DNA from 4 places in the Nicoliella lavandulae genome. Region 1 is predicted to be linked to each of the others. Evidence: predicted binding sites of a transcription regulator. Region 1 holds the regulator's gene; each other region holds the start of a gene.
The links. The regulator NrdR, encoded in region 1, represses ribonucleotide reductase genes. The targets are predictions, from matches to a motif close to ACACNATATATNGTGT.
Positions count from the first base shown of each region.

Region 2: R4146_RS03445 (redoxin NrdH) is a predicted target of NrdR. The motif match lies at 2,074-2,089, and genes of this name have one in related genera.
Region 3: R4146_RS02370 (class Ib ribonucleoside-diphosphate reductase assembly flavoprotein NrdI) is a predicted target of NrdR. The motif match lies at 1,891-1,906, and genes of this name have one in related genera.
Region 4: pnuC (nicotinamide riboside transporter PnuC) is a predicted target of NrdR. The motif match lies at 1,405-1,420, and genes of this name have one in related genera.

Region 1 is NZ_JAWMWH010000001.1:1,038,818-1,043,119, reverse strand. It holds gene R4146_RS04940 (DnaD domain protein) at 1-1,077, opposite strand, end outside; gene nrdR (transcriptional regulator NrdR) at 1,077-1,562, opposite strand; gene coaE (dephospho-CoA kinase) at 1,583-2,173, opposite strand; gene mutM (DNA-formamidopyrimidine glycosylase) at 2,166-3,005, opposite strand; gene polA (DNA polymerase I) at 3,027-4,302, opposite strand, start outside.
Region 2 is NZ_JAWMWH010000001.1:748,608-752,909, forward strand. It holds gene nrdE (class 1b ribonucleoside-diphosphate reductase subunit alpha) at 1-1,610, opposite strand, end outside; gene R4146_RS03445 (redoxin NrdH) at 1,700-1,936, opposite strand; gene R4146_RS03450 (class I SAM-dependent methyltransferase) at 2,170-2,772, shown strand; gene tadA (tRNA adenosine(34) deaminase TadA) at 2,788-3,279, shown strand; RNA gene ffs (signal recognition particle sRNA small type) at 3,302-3,401, shown strand; gene dnaX (DNA polymerase III subunit gamma/tau) at 3,531-4,302, shown strand, end outside.
Region 3 is NZ_JAWMWH010000001.1:507,733-512,034, forward strand. It holds gene R4146_RS02355 (zinc-dependent alcohol dehydrogenase family protein) at 1-518, opposite strand, end outside; gene R4146_RS02360 (fluoride efflux transporter FluC) at 977-1,357, shown strand; gene R4146_RS02365 (fluoride efflux transporter FluC) at 1,357-1,707, shown strand; gene R4146_RS02370 (class Ib ribonucleoside-diphosphate reductase assembly flavoprotein NrdI) at 1,921-2,403, shown strand; gene nrdE (class 1b ribonucleoside-diphosphate reductase subunit alpha) at 2,396-4,302, shown strand, end outside.
Region 4 is NZ_JAWMWH010000001.1:512,940-517,241, forward strand. It holds gene R4146_RS02380 (ribonucleotide-diphosphate reductase subunit beta) at 1-297, shown strand, start outside; gene nrdF (class 1b ribonucleoside-diphosphate reductase subunit beta) at 309-1,259, shown strand; gene pnuC (nicotinamide riboside transporter PnuC) at 1,440-2,162, shown strand; gene R4146_RS02395 (deoxynucleoside kinase) at 2,189-2,815, shown strand; gene R4146_RS02400 (metal ABC transporter substrate-binding protein) at 2,881-3,825, opposite strand; gene R4146_RS02405 (metal ABC transporter permease) at 3,850-4,302, opposite strand, start outside.

The DNA.
Region 1 (4,302 bases):
ATGATAGACCAACATATTAACCGCACCCGTCGACATAATCCGTTGATCAACTAAATTTGCAACCATATTTTCTTCGCTTTGGGTAACGAAGCCATTCTTAGACTCCTTCAAACGATTGATAAACTCTAATGGTGCATAATAATCAGCCGCCTTGATTAAACTACGGTCATTGGCATCAAAATCAGTCTTATTTTTTTCATTATTTGATTCTTCAACAACAGTTTTAACAGACTGATTATTCGTTTGGTATTGGCGACTAATCAATAATTTTAACTTATCAGGAGAAAACACATTATTACGAATATTAGTGGCCCGCATGATAAGTTGAGCCATTTTTAGTTCATCGATACCATATAACTCGTGTTCGTTAATGATTAATTGATATTGCCGTTTAACTTGTTCAACGTTGACGTAGGAACTCTTAAGACAATCCAGTACTAATTGAAAACTAAAATCACGATGATCATAGTTCGGCGATGGTCGTTTTACATCATCATCATCGTTTGGTTTATTTAAATCATAATCATGTTTTAAATTAACGATTGACTGTGGTTGATCAGTAATTTGATCAGCATCAATTTGAAATGAATCTAAGAAATTTTGCGTAATCTCTTCAGCATCATCCATCTCAAATGGCTTGATCAATAACCGTTGCGCAAGCTTTTGATAAGTGGCTTCGCCTACGTTTTCCAATAATGCCAGACTTAATAAGTCATCGTCAAAAAATGCCCGGTTACTCAGCGGTGGGATTAACTGGTAAATTAAAACTGGTTTGGAGTCCGTTTTTTGAACGAACGTTCTTAATAATCCAGCCCCTTCTAAGCGGCCTCGACATTCATTGAATTTTTTTGCATCAATTTGTAAAAAAGAAAACAATTCATAGTGTTGCCGTTGAACGTATGGATTCGTTTGATCTTCACTGTATCGCCAAAGCAAGCGAATCAACGCAGTGGCTGTGACCCCAATTACGGGTTGGTACAACCAATCGATCGATTCGCTTGCTAGGTTTGAAAGTCGTTCGTTCTTGGTAACAATAAACCCTGTTTTCGGATCATTTTGATTCCAATCATTGTTCATTATTTATCATTATCCTTCGAATCTTTACCGCGATCGCGGTTCATAACTTCCTTCATTTCATTATAAAAAACTGTCATATCTTTAAACTGCCGGTAAACACTCGCAAACCGGATGTAAGCAATCTCATCTACATCAGCTAATTCTTTCATTACGTACTCACCAATTAGTTGACTAGAAACTTCATTTTCACCCCGCGAGCGAACTTCACTTTCTACTTTATCAACAATTTGCGTCATTAAGTCCATTGAAACAGGCCGTTTTTCAGCCGAGCGAATAATGCCGCGTAACATCTTATCACGGTTAAATTCTTCACGATTACCATTATGCTTAATCACTAATAATGGTGCTGATTCTACTCGTTCGAACGTGGTGTAACGATAACCACAGTTTTCGCATTCACGTCTTCTTCTGATGACGGTCCCATCATTGGTAGGTCTTGAATCGACTACTCTTGAACTATTCTTATGACAATGGGGACATTTCATCACTAATCACCTCATCGTTTTTAACATAGGTTTTCCAATAATTTTAACACTTGTTGCTTAGTTTGACTAATCGAACCAGAATTATTAATCACTACTTTAGATAATGATTGCTTAATTTGTTGACTCCATTGTTGATCGATTAAATTCATTGCCGTCTCAGTATCAACGTGGTTACGTAATTTAATGCGTTGAACTTGTTTATCAACATCACAACTCACAAAGACAGTTGTATCAACATATCCTTCATACCCTGCTTCGAATAACAATGGCGCATCCAATATTGCCAACGGCACGGCTTTATGTTCGTAATCATTAATTTGATTTAAGATTGCTTGGCGAATATAAAGATCCATCACCCGATTAAGGCGGTGCAATTGGGTCGCATCGTTAAACACCAATTGGCCTAACGCCTTCCGATCAATTGCATCCCCACCAGCAATCGATGGCCCAAATGCATTCACTAATGCCTGGTAACAATCAGTCCCTGCCTTTTGTAGATCATGAGTAATTAAATCCGCATCAATAATCGGGACCGTAGCTTCCGCAAACATCTTACTAACGGTCGATTTGCCAGTGCCAATGCTACCAGTGAGCCCAACTAACTTAGTCATTAGCAGTCACGATTCGTTGACAATTAGGACAAAAACTAGTTCCTCGTTGTGCCACCTTAATCTTTTCGATCGGCGTACCACAACGTTCACAAGGTTGGCCCTTCTTGCCGTAAACATGCAATTGACTTTGAAATTGACCAGCTTCACCAAATGCATTGGAGTATGAATGAACCGTAGTTCCATGGCCCTTGATTGCTGCTGCAATTTCATCAATGATATTTTGCCGTAATTCCCGAATTTGATCATCAGTAATCAAATTCGTGATTTGTTCTGGATGAATCTTACTCATCCAAAGCACTTCATCGGTATAAATGTTACCAAGTCCTGCAATGTGGTCTTGATTCAATAGGAACGGTTTAATCTTGCCTCGGCTCTTGTTCATGATTCGTTTCATGTATTCAAAAGTAAGCTGATCACTAGTTGGTTCCGGTCCAATCGTACCAATCCCGGACAATGTATTTTCCTGACCATTTTTAATTAAATACATTCGCCCAAACTTACGACTATCATTATAACGAAGTTCACGACCATCCGTTAGATGCCAAATAATATGGGTATGTTTGTCTGGTTTAGTCCCATCTTTTTCAACATCGTACTTTCCTTCCATTCGTAAGTGTGAAACAACGGTGTATCCATTGTTCAAACGAAAGAGTAAGTATTTTCCACGCCGGTCGATTTTTTCAATGGTACTCCCAGTTAATGCATCAATAAATTGAGCTGATGAAACATTGATCATCTTAGGATAGATAACATCAACATTGTTAATGGTAGCGCCTTGCACTAATTCTGTTAATCCGATTCTTACGGTTTCTACTTCAGGTAATTCTGGCATTGTTTAACCCTCTTATCTTTTTTATTTTGCATCGTACCACGTTGGCCCATGATGACTGGCCACACGCAATGGTACTTGTAATTTAACAGCTGAATCCATTACTTTTGGCACCAGTTTTTCTAATACTGGAATTTCTTCTGCTGGAGCTTCGAACACTAATTCATCATGGATTTGCAATAGCATCTTCGCTTGCATCCCCGCCAATGCTGATTCCATATTGATCATGGCAATCTTGATAATATCGGCCGCACTCCCTTGAATAGGTGAATTCATAGCAGTCCGTTCTGCAAACGAACGTTGGTGGAAGTTACGGGAATGAATATCTGGTAAATAACGTCTCCGGTGGGTAATCGTTTCGACGAAGCCGTTAGCATGGGCAAATTTAACTTCATTTTGCATGTATTCATTGACCTTTGGATATTCAGCAAAGTATTTATCAATAAATTGTTTGGCATCCTTACGACTAATTCCCGTATTTTTAGCCAAACCAAAGTCACTAATCCCATACACGATTCCAAAGTTAACTGCCTTAGCTTGTCTTCTTAATTCAGGTGTAACTTCATCGTTAGACTGTAACCCAAAGATTCGCCGCGCCGTTGACGCATGAATATCATCATTATGATTGAATTCATCTTGCATATTGGTATCGCCACTGATCGAAGCTAAGACCCGCAACTCAATTTGTGAATAATCAGATGAAAAAATTTGCCAACCCGGATGACTAGGTACGAACGCCCGTCTAATTTGGCGTCCTTCATCGGTGCGAATTGGGATATTTTGTAAATTAGGATCAACAGATGACAGCCGGCCCGTTTGGGTCAATGTTTGTAAGTAACGAGTGTGGACCTTATTATCACTAGGATAAATCACCTTTAATAATCCATCTACATAGGTCGAAGCAATTTTAGACAATTGACGATACTTTAAAATATTATCGACAATCGGTGCCTCGGGAGCTAATTTTTCTAGAACATCCACTGAGGTGGAATATCCCGTCTTGGTTCTTTTGATCACTGGTAAGTGTAACTTCTCAAATAGAATCTCACCTAGTTGTTTTGGCGATCCAATATTGAATTCTTGACCAGCATCATTATAGATGGCTTGTTCATACTCGGCAATTCGTTCTGATAGCTTACTGCCCATCGAAATCAGCTGATCTCGATTAACAGTAATCCCTTGAATTTCCATTCTAGCTAATACGAACGCAATTGGCAGTTCAATTTCTTGGTATAATCTAGTTTGATCATGTTCATCCAATTCTTTAAACATTTTATCCTTTAATGCCGAAATCGCAAGT
Region 2 (4,302 bases), 290 kb from region 1:
CCCCAGTCTTCTGTAACATACTTATCAAAGTAACTACCATCGGCATACTTACTCTTTTCAAAATTATGGAACGTCTTATTGCGTTCCTTTGCAATTTGGTTGGAAGCCTTAAGGGTCCAGTAGTTTAATAGCATGAAGTAAACGCCAGTGAATTCGATTGATTCATCAGAACCATATTCAATGTGGTTCTTTGCTAAAAAGCTGTGTAAGCCCATTGCACCTAATCCAATCGTGTGGGCGAGTTCGTTTCCGTGTTGAATGGATGGCACAACGTCAATGTCTGAATGGTCAGTAACGAATGTAAGGGCGCGGACCATGGCTTCAACTGATTTACCAAAGTCGGGACCAGCCATCATGTTGACCATGTTCGTGGAACCCAAGTTACAGGAAATATCAGTACCTAGCTTAACGTATTGTTGTTTGTTATTAACCGTTGAAGGAGTTTGCACTTGCATAATTTCAGAACAAAGGTTACTCATAACGATTTTACCGTCAATGGGGTTGGCCCGATTAGCGGTATCAATATTAATAATGTATGGGTATCCAGATTCTTGCTGTAATTTACTGATTTCAGTTTCTAATTCCCGAGCTTTGATCTTAGTCTTTTTGATTTCGGGATTATTAACTATGTTGTCATATTCTTTAGAAATATCAACGTATGAGAATGGTTCACCATAAATCCGTTCAACATCATATGGACTAAATAAATACATATCTTGGTCTTCACGAACTAGGTCGTAGAACTTATCTGGAACGATAATTCCTAGTGATAAGGTCTTAACCCGAACCTTTTCATCTGCATTTTCTTTCTTAGCGGATAGGAAGGAAATAATATCAGGATGGAAAACACTAAGGTACACAACACCGGCGCCTTGCCGTTGTCCTAATTGATTTGAGTATGAGAAACTATCCTCTAATAGCTTCATCACGGGAACAACGCCACTCGCAGCACCTTCAATATGTTTGATTGGATCACCAGCAGCTCTTAAGTTCGAGAGGTTGATTCCAACCCCACCACCAATCCGCGATAGTTGTAATGCTGAATTAATCGTACGACCAATCGTGTTCATGTCATCAGTAGTTTGAATTAGAAAACAAGATACTAATTCACCACGTCGTTTCCGACCAGCGTTTAAGAAACTAGGGGTTGCGGGTTGGTAACGTTGGTTGATGATTTCGTTAGCTAAACTCATCGCTAAGTCTTCATTACCATCTGCGAAGTATAGTGCATTTACGGCAGCCCGATCAATGAAGTTTTCTAAGTAGTATTCATTATCGTCAGTTTTAAGCGCATATTGGGCATAAAATTTATATGCAGCCATAAAGGTCTTAAAGTGGAAGTTCTGGCTTCGCAAGTATTCGTATAGTTTTTCAATAAAACTAAAGTTATACTTATTAATGAATCCCTTTTCAAGGTAATCATTGTCCATTAAGTATTGGTAACGTTCCTTAAGTGAATTAAATTGTTTAGTATTTGGTTGAACATTTTCCTTTAAAAATGCTGCTAGTGCATCTTTATCCTTGTCGAGTTGGATTTGTCCATTAACGGGAATGTTAATCTCGTTATTTAAATCGTAATAAGTAACGTCTTGTAAGTCAGATAGTCCCATGATTTCCACACTTTCTTTAGAATTTTTCAGTAAATAAAAGTGGCGAGGCCTTTAGTAGCCCTCGCCATTGTAGTAAAATTATTAAAGTCTTAGGCGATTACTGCCAATTTGTTGAGTTGGTCAGGTCTAAAACCGCTAAATGCTTCAATGCCTTCAGCCTTAACAACTGGCGTTGCCATAAATCCTTCTGATTTTAATTGTTCAATGTATTCTGGTTGTTCGTCAATATTAATTTCATTAAATTCGATGTTATGTTCTTGTAAAAAACGTTTTGTCATCTTGCATTGCATGCAGTTGTTTTTAGAGAATAGAGTAGTTTTTGTCATGTGTACGGCCTCCAGTAGCTTTAATTTCGTTCAGCTTATAGTTACTTAAGTAACTATAAAGTTATGTTTTTTATTTTACACGCTTCATAATTTTTTTCAATTTTAAATACCATACCTAGTGTCTCATAACTTGTGTAACACTAGATATGGTATTAACAAAAAACGTGAAACATTTTTAATTTTTAAAATTTAGTTTAAAATAGAATTAAACTCAAAATATAGGTGGTAAAAAAATGACTGAATATTATTATACACCAAATCCAGACGTGAAACACGAGGAACAGAATTGGAATTTCGAATTACTAGGGAATCAATTGACTTTTACAACTGATAACGGTGTTTTTTCGAAACGAACAGTTGATTATGGATCGCGAGTTTTAATTAACAGCGTGGTAATTGATGAACTACCAGCAGGATCGATCTTGGACTTAGGTTGTGGCTATGGCCCAATTGGACTTGCCATTGCCAAGCGATATCCAGATCGACAAGTAACTATGGCCGATGTGAATAATCGCGCCCTAGCGCTAGCAGAATTAAATGCAAAGCAAAATCATATTGATAACGTTCAAATTCAAAATTCGGATGGATATCAAACAATTGAAGATCAGTTTGCAGCGGTAATTACTAATCCACCGGTACGAGCTGGTAAGCAGGTCGTTGATGGGATGATCACCGGGGCCTTAGACCATTTAGTGACTGGTGGTCGTTTAACCGTTGTGTTGCAAAAAAAGCAAGGTGCCCCATCTGCAAAGAAGCTAATGAATGCTACTTTTGGTAATTGCAAAATTATTAAACGTGATAAGGGTTACTACATCTTAGAAAGTACAAAACATTAATTAGGAAGTGAGTTATTGGATCAACAGGTAAATCATTTTATGAACTTAGCGTTAATCGAAGCTAAGAATGCTTTTTACGTTAACGAGGTCCCCATCGGTGCAGTGATCGTTAAGGATGGTAAAGTAATTGGCAGTGGCCATAATCTACGTGAGCTTGCAGAAGATGCTACTGCACACGCTGAAATGTTGGCTATTCAAGAAGCATGTAGTTATTTAGATAGTTGGCGGCTAGAAGATTGTGATTTGTATGTGACGGTTGAACCATGTTTAATGTGTGCCGGAGCCATTTTAAATTCACGGATTAAGAACTTGTACTATGGGGCTAAAAATCCTAAGGGTGGCGTGGTTGATAGTCTCTACCAAGTGTTAGGGGATACGCGCTTTAACCACCAAGTCAATGTATACAGTGAAGTGATGGCTGATGAAGCTGCTCAAATCATGAAACAGTTTTTTAAGGCTGCTCGACAGCGAAAAAAATTAGCGCGTCGTTCTGGACAATCTAAGTAAAATAAGTTAATATAATATTTGCCGTTAGGCCTTGAAGCAAGGGTGTGCTAACGAACCGTGTCAGATCCGGAAGGAAGCAGCACTAAGTTTCCTACGTCCTGTGCTTCTCGTATTTAGAAATTAATCCTCTTAGTCTTTTCAGGCTAAGAGTTTTTTATTTTATGCTCAAGTTTGATTTAAATTAAATTGATATCCGACTATAATTGGATAGGTAGATATTTTGGATGAACATTCAGGGGAGGAACTAGCAGATGAGTTATCAAGCGCTTTACCGGGTTTGGCGACCACAACGATTTGATGAATTAGTGGGTCAACATGTCATTACCGAGACGTTAAAGAACACCATTATTACTGATCAAATTAGTCATGCATATCTGTTTGCCGGACCACGGGGAACCGGGAAAACATCTGCTGCAAAGATTTTTGCTAAGGCTGTTAACTGCCCAAACGTTAAAGATGGTGAGCCATGTAATGAATGTACGATTTGTCAGGCGATCACTAAGGGAACGTTAAATGATGTAATTGAAATTGATGCTGCGTCTAATAACGGAGTCGATGAGATTCGAGACATTCGTGATAAGGCTAAGTATGCGCCAACTGAGGCCAAATATAAGGTCTACATCATTGATGAAGTGCATATGCTATCAACGGGGGCCTTTAATGCGTTATTAAAAACCCTTGAAGAACCACCAGCTAATGTGATCTTCATTTTGGCTACTACCGAACCCCATAAGTTACCAGCAACGATTATTTCGCGGACCCAACGCTTTGATTTCAAACGAATTCAGCCGAAGGATATTTTGGATCGCATGGAATACATCCTAAATCAAAAGCATGTTGAATATGACGACCAGGCATTGCGGGTAATTGCTAAGTCAGCTGAAGGTGGGATGCGGGATGCTTTAAGCATTTTGGATCAAACCATGTCATATGGTGATGATAATGTGACCTATGAAAATGCACTGCAAGTTACGGGGAGCGTTACGACTTCATTGTTATTTGAATTTGTTAGTGAAGTGTTCC
Region 3 (4,302 bases), 530 kb from region 1:
TAACCATCACCCATAACAAGAGCCTTGTAATGTGGTTGTAAGCTAAGACGACGGATACCGTGAACACCACATGAAACAGGTTCAGTTGAACAAGCAGCCTTTAATGAAAGGTTAGCTGGAACGTGGTATACAACTGATTCTGGAGCAGTGAAGTAGTCTTCCAAACCACCATTACGAGTAACACCAACAGCTGATAAGTCTTCAGCAAGTTGTGGACGGTCAACACGGAAGTACTTGTCCTTAGGGTAGTAGATGTTAGGGTCAACAGCAACACGATCACCCTTCTTGAATTGGGTAACGTTAGCACCAACAGCTGCAACTACACCTGAGTTTTCGTGACCTAAAACGATAGGAGGAACAGCATCTGCTGAACCTGGAAGACCGTTGTATAATGCGTCGTCAGTACCACAAATACCTGCGTATGCAGTCTTAACTAAAACTTCATCAGGCTTTGGAGTTGGAGTTTCCAAATCTTGGATTTCCATTTGTTTAGTACCAGTTAATACTAATGCTTTCATGAGTAAATATCTCCTTTGTGAATATAATAAATTTTTTAACTAGGACAGATGACCTAGCTTTCAATAACTATTTTATATGAAATAATCATTTGATTCCAAACATTTATTATTGGTCTCATTTGATTACACTTATAATACTAATGATTATTGTTAAATAATCAACTGCTATTTTATCTAAATATAACGATAAATTAATCAATAAACGAATAAAATCACATTAGTTTAACACTTGGTAAGCAAGGGGAAACGTTGATTTAATGCACTGGATAGTTAATCATTTCACAATCATTAATAGCTTAATTCTAGCTTTTTTATTAAATATGCAAAATGCAACCGGTTGCATGAATATTAAATAAAAATCATTAAATTTTATTTAATTTGTGAATTTATTAACTTAATTAGCTAATTTATAATTTATGGTACGATTAAATTGGTTATGAAAGGGAAGGATGATTCGCGTGCGTAGATTAATGTATATTATTGGATTTGGATTCATTGGTGGTGCCATTCGTGAGTGGTTGACCATACTATCTGGAAACGACCATTTCGCAATGATTATTGCAATTAATTTAATTGGGACTTTCTTATTAGCCTTCTTAGTTGGCATTTTACCGCTATTATTTAACATTTCCGCTGATCTATTAAGTGGCATTAGTGTTGGTCTGATTGGTAGCTTTACCACTTTTTCAACGTTTACAGTTGATTTTATTAATCTGTTCAAGTCTTCACTAATTAATTCATTTTGGTATCTTTTAATTAGTTTACTTGTTGGATATATATTCGCATTGATTGGAATTAAATTAGCTGATTATGTTAATGCAAAGGTGGGTGAAAAATAATGCTAACCAAAATTATAATTGTCGGTTTAGCGGCCTCACTCGGTGCGGTTTTTCGTTATGCACTCATTGAATTAATTGGTAATAAGTGGGGGTGGAAAGATTTTCCATTAGCAACGGTAGTGATCAATGTTTCAGGAGCATTTATCCTAGGATTACTGGCCGGTCATCTACCCACTGCCTCGTTATCATATTTGATTGGTAGTGGAGTGATGGGTGGTTACACCACATTTTCAACATACATGAATGAAACCGTTCGACTCCAATTTAGGAGTTATTCACTTTCAATGCTGTATTTCTTTGGAACTTCGATTTTGGGGATTGCGGCAGCGCTTGTGGGGATGGCATTATAAAAAGCAAAAAAGACTGAAAAAAATTTTTTTCAGTCTTTTTTTGTGCATTTTATTTAGTGATGATAATGGTTTGATGATTTTTAACTATTTTTATTGTGCACGATGATTCATTGACCTAAAAAAAGACAAATGTATAATGGTTTTTGTCGACTAACACAATATATAGCGGTAATGCATTACTTAACACAATATATAGTATAAGAGGGTTTTGTAATGAACGATCATATTAACATTCTATACGTCAGTCTTAGCGGTAATACTAAAGCGTTTATTCAGAAATTAACGACAGAACTAGCGAAGCAATCGATTATTGTAAATTCAATTAACGTTCGTGAACGACCAACCCAAAAGAAGTTGTTAGAACCATTCGTAACGTTTTTACCAGCTTTTTTAAAGGGTGGTAACGGAATTGATAACGGCTTCAAAGAAATTTTGACTACGCCATTACGTCGCTATTTGGAATTTGCAGATAACTATAAACAATGCTACGGCATTATTGGTAGTGGTAATCGTAACTTTAATAAGCAGTTTGCACTGACCGCTAAACAATATGCGAATGACTTCGGATTTCCATATTTAACTGATTTTGAACTAAAAGGGTCGAAAAGCGATGTCACTAAAATTAGTGCGCTTTTGATAAAGAAACAATCCGAAAATAGTTTAGCTATCGAAGGGAGTGCAGACACTAATGCCTAAAAAGAGTACTGCAGAACTTGATAAAAGCTATTTTTATTTAAATAACATGGTCAATGTCCCTGACGGTGGTCAAATTCAATTGCATTATGACCAAGAGGCGCTAGCTGCATTCTTCAAGGAAACCGTGCAACCCCAAACAATGCAGTTTGCGTCACTTGATGATAAGTTGGAATATTTAGTTGATCACGAATACATTGATGCCAATATTTTATCGCAGTATCGTCATTCATTTATCAGTTCGTTATTTGAAAAAATGCATCATTTTGATTTTTATTTTAAAAGTTTTATGGGTGCGTATAAGTTCTACATGCAATACGCAATGAAGACCAATGATGGAAAACAATTCCTAGAAAACTTTGCAGATCGAGTTGTTTTTAATGCATTGTACTTAGGTCACGGTGATGCAAAGCTAGCAGAATCGATTGCTGATGAGTTAATCCATCAACGTTATCAACCAGCTACCCCTACGTTCTTGAACGCTGCCAAGAAGCGACGGGGCGAGATGGTATCTTGTTTCTTGCTTGACTTGAATGATTCAATGTTATCAATTGGCCGGGGAATTAATTCGGCACTAGAGCTATCTAAGTTAGGCGGTGGCGTTGGGGTGAACCTTTCGAACCTGCGGGCTTCAGGGGATTCCATTAAGCAAATTGAAAATGCTTCATCTGGTGTCATCCCCGTAATGAAGCTATTGGAAGATTCATTTAGTTATAGTAATCAATTAGGGCAACGAAATGGTGCCGGAGTGGTTTATCTGAACGTTTTTCATCCAGATATTATGCGATTCCTAGCAACGAAGAAGGAAAACGCTGATGAAAAAATTCGGGTGAAGACCCTTTCGCTAGGGTTAGTAGTTCCAGATCAGTACTATCAATTACTAAAAACGAACCAACCAATGTATTTATTTAGTCCATATGATGTCGAACGTGAATACGGGAAACCATTTGCTTACGTTGACATTACTAAGGAATATGATCGACTAGTTGCAAATGACAATATTAAAAAAGCCAAAATTAACGCCCGTCAATTAGAACAAGAAATTTCTAGATTACAACAAGAATCTGGTTATCCATACATTTTAAATATTGATACGGCTAACCGTGATAATCCAGTTGATGGCAAAATCATTATGAGTAACCTATGCAGTGAAATTTTACAACCTCAATCGCCTTCTAAAATTAATCCAGACTTATCTTATGAACACGTTGGCACCGATATTTCATGTAATTTGGGATCTACCAACATTATGAATATGCTAGATTCTGATGATTTCGGCAAATCAGTTAATACTGCTGTTCGCGCATTAACTACGGTGACCGACGAAACGGACATCAAAGAAGTACCAACGGTGCAAAATGGAAATCGCAAGTACCACACGATTGGATTAGGTGCAATGGGCTTGCACACGGCGTTAGCGCGCCATCAGATTGAATATGGATCACCCGAGGCGCTAGAACTGACCGATGCGTATTTCCTAGCCCTTAATTATTATTCTTTAGTGGCTAGTAATGAAATCGCCAAGGAACGGAATGCAACGTTCGAACAGTTTGAATATTCTCAATATGCCGATGGAACGTATTTTGACCAATATTTAACAGCTGATTTTACATTTAAATCGCCACGGGTAGCTGCCATCTTTAGCCATATTAAATTACCACGGGTTAGTGATTGGCAAAGACTTAAGGAATCAGTAATGAAAGATGGCCTTTACCATCGGAACCGGTTGGCGGTGGCACCGAACGGATCCATTTCATATGTGAATGAAACGAGTGCATCGTTGCAGCCAATTACGCAATTGGTAGAGCAACGCCAAGAAAATAAGGTCGGTTCTATTTTCTATCCAGCACCTTACCTGTCGAATGAAACAATTAAATATTATCAATCCGCATATGATATGGA
Region 4 (4,302 bases), 530 kb from region 1:
CAACACGCAATTTATGTAGAATGGCAAGAACACTTTATTGATCAACTATATGAATTGGAATCTAAGGTCTTACAATCTCAATTAGGCGATGATGTTGAACCAGCACTATTAGCATTGCAGGATGGAATTAACTATGCGCTAACTCAATTAGGCTTTGATCCTAGATTTGATTTAGCTGGTCACCGTGTACCCATGATTGATGATCTGATGCAAGTGGACGCAATAGCTGCTAGTCACAAAAAAGCAGTGAATGTCGTTAGCGAACAATCGATGGATGATAGTGATTACGATTTTTAGGAGGGGTTATTATGGCTTATACAACAATTAATTGGAACGTTGATGAAGATGAATTGGACGAATATGTTTTTGATAAAGCGACTGCTCAATATTGGTTAGATACGCGAGTACCAGTTTCTAATGATATTTTAGATTGGCAACATCTGTCAGCAACTGAACGGGATGTTATCAACAAAGTAGTTGGTGGATTAGCACTATTAGACACCTTGCAATCAGAAGAAGGGGTCGACGTAATGCGTCGAGATGTCCGTACCCGCAAGGAAATGGCTGTGATCAATGACTTCTTGATGATGGAATCGATTCACGCCAAGAGTTACGGCACGATCTTAACGACTTTAAATGATGAACAAGTGGTGAAAGACGCGTTTCATTGGATGAATAACAATGAACAAATGCAATTTAAAGTTAAAAAGATTAATGCAGTTTATCAAAATGGAACGGGCCTACAAAAAAAGGTTGCCAGTGTGTTCTTAGAAGGAATTCTGTACTACGACAACTTTTTCACGCCATTATGGTATCGAGGTAATAATAAATTGGCTAATTTATCTGAAATCATCAAGTTAGTAATTCGGGATGAATCAGTGCATGGGACCTATCTTGGTTATAAATTTCATCAAGGATTTGACGAATTATCCGAACCAGAACAAAAGCAATTCCGGAAGTGGATGGACAACCTATTAGATGAGTTACTAGAGAATGAATTTAAATTTACAGATGTTGTTTATGGGCCAATTGGATTAGCTGAAGATGTAAAACAATTTGTTCGCTATAACGCCAATAAAGCAATGCAGAACATGGGATTTGACTCTATTTTTCCAAATGCTGAGCTTAAGGATATCAATCCGATTGTTATGAACGGTATCAATACTGAGACTGCTAATCATGATTTCTTTTCACAAGTTGGTGCAGGATATCTCATGGGAAATGCGGAAGCGATGAACGATGATGATTATGATTTTTAGTTTAGTGTTTAATATAAAGATCACGATCCACTAAAACGTTCAATATTATATCGTTGCCAAACCATGATTGAATTTACATTTTAAATCTGTATAATAGAACGAGTTGACTAAAATAACAATATATAGATATTATATATTAATATAAACACTATATATTGTATATAGGGAGCGTATTTTTAAATGAATTACTTAAAATGGTTGTGGAATCAACTATTAGGTTGGAATGTCCAATCGTACATCTTGTTATACTTTGGGTTGGGCTTTAATTTAGCCTTAACGTTGACTAGTCCAATTACCATGGTTAGCATTGTAACTTTTATTGCCGGGGCGCTTGGGCTTACCTGTGTGCTAGCAATTAATAATGCTAAGCCAGTTAATGGTTGGCTAGGGTTGATTAGTGCCATCTTGTTAATTAGTGTGGCGTTTACAGCTAAGAACTACATGGAAATTGTAATGCAACTTAGCTATATTATTTTACTTGATGTACCAGTGCTGCTAATGCCAAGTTGGAATCAAGATGCTGAAAACAAGATTTCAGGATTGCGTGGCGATAGCATGGCAGCTACATTAAAAAACTGGTTGCCATATATAATTGGCTTTGTAGTAGTCGTTTTCATTATGCATTCACTACTAACTAGTTTTACGGACAGTCCACGGCCATTGATTGATTCAATTTCTGCCACTACTGGAATTTTAGGAGCGGTCTTAACCACATTGAAGAAGCGGGAAACGTATTATTTCTGGTTTGCCCAAGGGATCTTATCCGTTATTCTATGGGGAATTACAGCCGCCCAGGGCGGTGCATCACCAGTGCTATTCGTAACTTACATGCTATACATTGGAAATGATATTTTAGCATTTACGAAGAGTCCGTGGTTTGCTAAACGAATTGTAACTGAGTAATAATGTATTTTTGATCGGGGGATTTTATGACAATGATTTTATTAGCGGGAACCATTGGCGCTGGCAAGTCATCATTAACGGGTCGACTGGCTAAGCATTTAGGCACTAAGGCGTTCTATGAACCAGTTAATGATAATCCAGTGTTACCACTTTTTTATCAAGATAAGGAAAAGTATGGATTTCTATTGCAGATTTACTTCTTGAATAAACGATTTCAGATGATTAAACAGGCCCAACAGGAAGATAATAATGTTTTGGACCGTTCAATTTATGAAGATGCTTTATTTACTGATTTAAATCATCAGCTAGGTAACATTAACGATACCGAAGCAGCAATCTATCATGATTTATTGGATAACATGCTAGAGGAGTTACCACTAGCAGCCAATAAGAAACGTCCCGATCTGCTCGTTTACATTGAAGTTAGTTTAGAAACCCAGTTGAACCGGATTCAGATGCGTGGCCGTGATTTTGAACAGTCCGATGAATTATTAGATTATTATCGAAAATTACGGGTAGCTTACCAAGAATGGTTTGAGAACTACGACATCAGTCCCAAGATTAAAATTGATGGTGATAAGTACGACTTTGTTAATAACCCCGCTGACTTAGCAACGGTTTTAAAACAAATCGATACGAAACTCGCTGAATAAAACGAAAAGCCCCTAAGTTTATTTTACAAACTTAGGGGCTTTTATGATGCCATTGGCATTGTTATTTAATTGGCTAATCCATCGTGGATTTTATCTAAGTTCCACTTCATCATACTGTAATAGGTATCACCAGGGTGTCCTTTTTTAGCCAATGAATCGGTAAAGATTTTAGAGTAAATCTTGAGGCCGGTTTCTGATGCGACCTTATCCATTGCCTTTGGTGAGACTGATGATTCAACGAATAGATGTTTAACATCTGATTTTCTAATCTTAGCTAGGACGGCCTTCATTTGTTCAGGGGTCCCTTGGGATTCAGTATTGATTTCCCAAATATAAGCAGGGGTAACATGGTAAGCCTTAGAGAAGTACTTAAAGGCTCCTTCTGATGTTACTAAGAGTCGTTGCTTTGCAGGGATATCTAAGAATTTGGACTTAGCGCTTTGGTTTAATCGGCTTAATTTAGCAATATATGCGTTAGCATTCTTTTGATAGTAGGCTGCGTTTTTAGGATCCTTATCTTTTAAGACCTTAGTCATGGTCTTAACGTATTGAATTCCGTTCGCCAGACTAAGCCATGCGTGGGGATCAACTTCATCTTTATTGGTAGATAAATGAAGTGGTTTTACGCCGTTACTTGCGGCAAAAACATCACGATTAAATTTCTTGTGCGCAGTTTTGACTAATTTATTGAACCAGCCATTACCACCAGTTTCTAAGTTTAAACCATTATAAAAGATGGCATTCGCATTAGTAGTAGCAGCGATGTCTTCTGGCTTTGGTTCGTATTCATGTGGATCAGTTCCACGTCGGACGATACTATAGACATCGATGCGGTCTTTACCAATATTTTTGACCATGTCTTCTAAAATCGAGTTAGTAACGACCACGTGGAGTTTATCATTTTTGGATTCAGCGGAGTTAGATTGCTTAGCACTACGTTGATTGACAAATAAAACTACGCCACCAATTAACATAATGACTGCGATTAATGAGATGATAATTCGCTTCATTCGAAAGGCCTCGTTTCTAAATAATTATTTTTTGAACTTCAACAAGCTTTGTTTTGGTGAAAAAATAAATGAGATTGCAAACATGATTGCGGCGACAATTACAATTGCCGGGCCAGAAGCCCAGTTAAATGTATAACTAAAGTAAAGGCCGATGATGGATGCAACGGCACCGAAGATGGCGGAGAATACTAGCATCGTTGATAGCTTTTCCGTCCAGAAGAAGGCCGTAGCAGCAGGAGTAATGAGCATTGCCACCACTAGGATAATCCCAACTGTTTGCAGTGCAGATACCGTTACTAAAGTAAGGACGAGCATTAACGAGTAGTGAACTAATTGGGTGTTTAAACCATATGTTTTCGCAAATGTTTCATCGAATGAAGTGATTAACAGTTCTTTGTATGCAATTTGAACGAACATGATTACGATGCCTAGCACCACTGCCGTAGTAATCATATCGGAGTTACTAACTGCTAAGAT